Regions from separate parts of the Butyribacter sp. genome, predicted to be linked through region 2. Evidence: predicted binding sites of a transcription regulator. Region 2 holds the regulator's gene; the other holds the start of a gene.

Region 1 (2,212 bases), on a different contig from region 2:
GGTAATCATTTTAAGCGATGATGATAACGTTGATAAAAATATAGTGAGAATATCAGGAAAAGCGGTTACAAAAGATTATTCGATAGAAAGATTTATATACGATTTTTTTGTTTCGTTTATAGATGAAGATTTACTTTTCCTGCAGAAGATAGAGCACAAGATAACAGAGATTGAAGAGGATATCATGAAAGAGCAGTCTGATAAATTCAATATAGGTCTTTTGAGATTAAAAAAGATAATAGCGAGATTTTATCATTATTATACACAGCTTGCGGAAACAGGGGATGAACTTGCCGGAAATGAAGAGGAATTTTTTTCGGATGATATTGTGGAACTTTTTAAAATGTATTCTGAAAAGATGACAAGACTTGCACAGGAAACACAGATACTAAGAGAATATGCGATGCAGGTTCAGGATGTGTACCAGTCTGAGATAGAGATACACCAGAATGATGTAATGAAGATGCTCACGATAGTAACAACAATTTTTCTGCCATTGACACTGATAGCAGGGTGGTATGGAATGAATTTTTCATATATGCCGGAGCTTAAAATGAAATATGCCTATCCGTTTGTTATAGGAATCAGTGTGCTGATAGTTGTTGTGAGTCTGATTGTATTTAAAAGAAAAAAATATTGGTAGTGTGTCATAAATAAAATGGAATTTAATTGATACAAGTTCACAAAAAGTTCACAAAAATTATTAGCACTCACTATTGACGAGTGCTAATAGAAGTGGTATAACATAATCAGCAACAGAGAAACAAACAATATTAAAAAATAAATAAGATTTTATTTACTGTTGCATCACAGATGCGGACAGTAATAGATTTTTGGAAGGAGCGATTGATTATGTTAATGCCTAGTATTTTTGCAAATGATTTAATGGATGGATTTTTTGATGCACCTGAAAGAAATTATAAAAAGAGTTATTATAATAGCGGATTGATGAAAACAGATATAAAGGAAAACAAAGATGGTTTTGAAGTTATCATGGATTTGCCGGGATTTAAGAAAGAGGATATAAAGGCTGAATTAAAAGACGGATATCTTACAGTTACGGCAGAAACGTCTAAGGATGATAAAACATCTAAGGATGATAAAACATCTAAGGATGATACAAGCAGATATATATGCAGAGAGAGATTTTATTCTACATGCAGCAGAAACTTTTATGTAGGTAAAGAACTGACACAGGAAGATATAAAAGCAAAATTTGAGAATGGAGTTCTTACATTGAATGTGCCTAAGAAAGAAGCATTACCACAGAGAGAAGAGGAAAGATATATTTCAATCCTGTAACAGACAGTGGATAAATACATTTAAAACTGCCAAAAACGGTTTTTAGTATTATATTTTAATTTGTACTATCATATATCAGATAAAGATGATGGAGGGAGCGGTGAAAAATCGCTCCTTTTTCAAAATGCAGCGTAAAGGACAGCGCAGGAAAGGGGGAGGTTGTTATGGCTGTGAAGCAGGATTACTATAAGGTGCTTGGAATTGATAGGAACGCTGATGATAAGACAATAAAAAAAGCATATCGTAAGATGGCAAAGAAGTATCATCCCGACATGAATCCCGGTGACGCAGCAGCTGAGCAAAAGTTTAAGGAAATTACAGAAGCTTATAATGTACTTAGTGATTCTGAAAAGAAGAAACTTTATGATCAGTTTGGTCATGCCGCATTTGAAGAAGGATTTTCGCCGGGAGACGGGGAGTCCTATGATGGACCTTATGGAACACACAGAGAGTATCATTTCACTGGAGATGCATCGGATATTTTTGGAGATATATTTGGAGACCTGTTTAATGACGGTCACTTTAGTGGTCATGGAAGTTTTGGAGGTTTTGGTGGCCACGATGGTTTTGGGCAAAGTGGTGGAGCTGGCGGTCGCAGCAGCTTTGATGAGGACGGACATTTTGGAGAACATGGTGGATTTTCGGGAACACATTTTTACAGCACAGGAGGTCGGGAGCCGGAGTTTGGTTATGATATGAGAGGCGATGATACAGAGGCTGACATAGGAGTAACATTTGATGAGGCTGTGTTTGGATGTGACAAGGTGATTACTTTGCGTAATGGCAGGACAGGAAAAGAGCAGTCATTAAAAGTTCATATACCGGCGGGAATTGACGACGGAAACAGTATCAGGCTCAAAGGAAAGGGTCATCCGGGTATGGGAAAAGCAGAGGCCGGAGATTTATTTCT
Region 2 (2,212 bases):
CAGCGTTGTGAAGGTTCGGATCAAACTCTTTTCCTACTGCTTCAATAGGCTTAACTCCCATCTCTTCAAAAGCAGTGAGCATCTGTTTGTAAACCATTTCTACGCCTTTAACAAAAGGTGCATCTTTTTCTTCCTCAGGAACTCCCTGTAATCCTCTCTCAAAGTTATCCATGACCGGAAGAATTTTTTCAATCACACTCTTTGCTCCGACTTCAAACATCTGGCTCTTTTCTTTTTCTGAACGCTTACGGAAATTTTCAAACTCAGCAAGCTGTCTCACCCTCATATCTTCAAGTTCTTTAACTTTCTCTTCAAGCTTTTCAACTGCCTTGTCTTTTTTTCTTCCAAACTTCTTTTCTTTCTTTGGTGTTTCTTCACCGGAAGTTTCCTCTTTTTTATCTTCTGCTGTTTCTGTTGTTTCTTCTACAGCATCATCAACACTATTTTCATCTTTTACTTCTTCAATATCTATGTCTTTTTTTATATCTTTATTGTCTGCTGCCAATTTCCTGCCACCTCTCTTATTTATTTGTCCTTGAATATATCATCAAGTTCAGACATTAGCGACTGCAATGTACTTACAACCTTATCATAATCCATTCGTTTTGGTCCTACAATGCCAATTTTTCCATATACACCTTCGTGTATTTTATATGTCGCCGTAACAACTGAACAATCTTTCATGGTATCTACTTTTGTTTCATTTCCGATATAAACCTGAATGTCATGAGTATCACTTGAACCCGATTTCTTAGAATCACTTTCACCTGCTTTTGATTCTGCCGTATCAAGCCAGTCACCTATAATATTTTTTTCCTCAAAGGCATTTAATATCTCTGTTGCACTTGCCTTATCCGAAAGTTCAGGATATTTTAAAATGTTTGTAGCACCACTCGTATAAATTTCTAAATCATCATCTTCAGTAAGTGCCTTACCGATAACTTCCAAAACCGAATCGATAACTTCCGTATAGCTGCCAACCTGTTCTTTTATCTTTCTGATAATAGCCAAGTTCATCTCGGTAACATCAAGACCGTTTAATGTGGTATTTAAAATAAAGTTTAACTTTACCATCATCTCCTGGTCTATCGAACCCTCGACTTTTACTATTTCATTTTTAACTACATTGTTGTCAAGAACTATGACTGCCAGAATGCTGTCTGCATCAACCTGTGTAAGCTGGATAAACTTAACTTTCTTCGACTCATATCTCGGTCCCGAAACAAGTGTCGCATAATTTGTATTGTTTGCAAGAAGCTTAGCTACCTGTTTAAGTAATACATCTATCTTTCCCGCTTTTTGTTCAAGTTCATCTTTCAGATTCATAACTTCACTTGTCTTATCATCAAGCATCGTATCTACATAAAGACGATAACCTTTGTCAGAAGGAATTCTGCCTGCTGATGTATGAGGCTGTATGATATATCCCATCTCTTCAAGATCAGACATCTCATTTCGGATAGTCGCTGAACTTAGATTCAAGTCTGTATCTTTTGAAATCGTTCTTGAACCAACCGGCTCTCCGGTTTCAAGATAAGTTCTGATAATCGTTTGAAGTATCTTTAACTTTCTATCATCTAACTCCACTTAACCACTCCCTTCTGTTTCTCTGTTAGCACTCTTTGTGGTGGAGTGCTAACATCTATAAAGTAAGATAGCACGCATATAAAATCTTGTCAAGGATATTTTGAAACTTTTTTATTTTTTTTGCAACTTAATACTGAAGTCTTACCAAATAAGTCGATATAATAGATATAATGATGCAGTATTGCGAAAATTGCATGGCAATGAAGCAATCCGTGGCATTGGTTGGTAATAATAATATTAAAAAAACGAGGAAAAATATGGACAATAATACAAATAGAATAAATTCACTAAATGCAAACAGATTAAACAGCCAGACATCAAACGGACGTGCACAGTCCAGGACCTCCACATCACGCGGCGGAAACGCCGGCACACAAAGTTCAGGTTCCGTATCACGCACTCCCGGCGGAAACAGTGACTATGGCGTTGCCAGAAGTGCAACCCAGCTCAGAGTGGGTGACATTGTAAAAGGTGAGATTTCTGACCTAAGGGGCAACGAGATAACTGTCACTCTTGATAACAATACCATATTAAAAGGATATATAGAAGACAGCTCAAAGCTTTCAATCGGACAAACTGCAGCCTTTTCGCTCAGCAGTCCAAATCCCGGTCAGATTTTGCTCTC

Evidence for each region. Region 2 encodes HrcA, which represses chaperone genes, less so after heat shock. Its sites were predicted from a motif close to TGTTAGCACTCNNNNNNNNNGAGTGCTAACA; they were not measured.
Region 1: the regulator HrcA is predicted to act here: its motif matches at 702-732, upstream of ACZLXV_RS01320 (Hsp20/alpha crystallin family protein).

The regions. Positions count from the first base shown of each region.
Region 1 covers NZ_DBLYGC010000002.1:80,862-83,073, forward strand. Annotated here, with positions in the region: gene ACZLXV_RS01315 (magnesium transporter CorA family protein) at 1-643, shown strand, start outside; gene ACZLXV_RS01320 (Hsp20/alpha crystallin family protein) at 853-1,302, shown strand; gene ACZLXV_RS01325 (DnaJ C-terminal domain-containing protein) at 1,467-2,212, shown strand, end outside.
Region 2 covers NZ_DBLYGC010000016.1:15,698-17,909, reverse strand. Annotated here, with positions in the region: gene grpE (nucleotide exchange factor GrpE) at 1-505, opposite strand, end outside; gene hrcA (heat-inducible transcriptional repressor HrcA) at 526-1,587, opposite strand; gene fliK (flagellar hook-length control protein FliK) at 1,845-2,212, shown strand, end outside.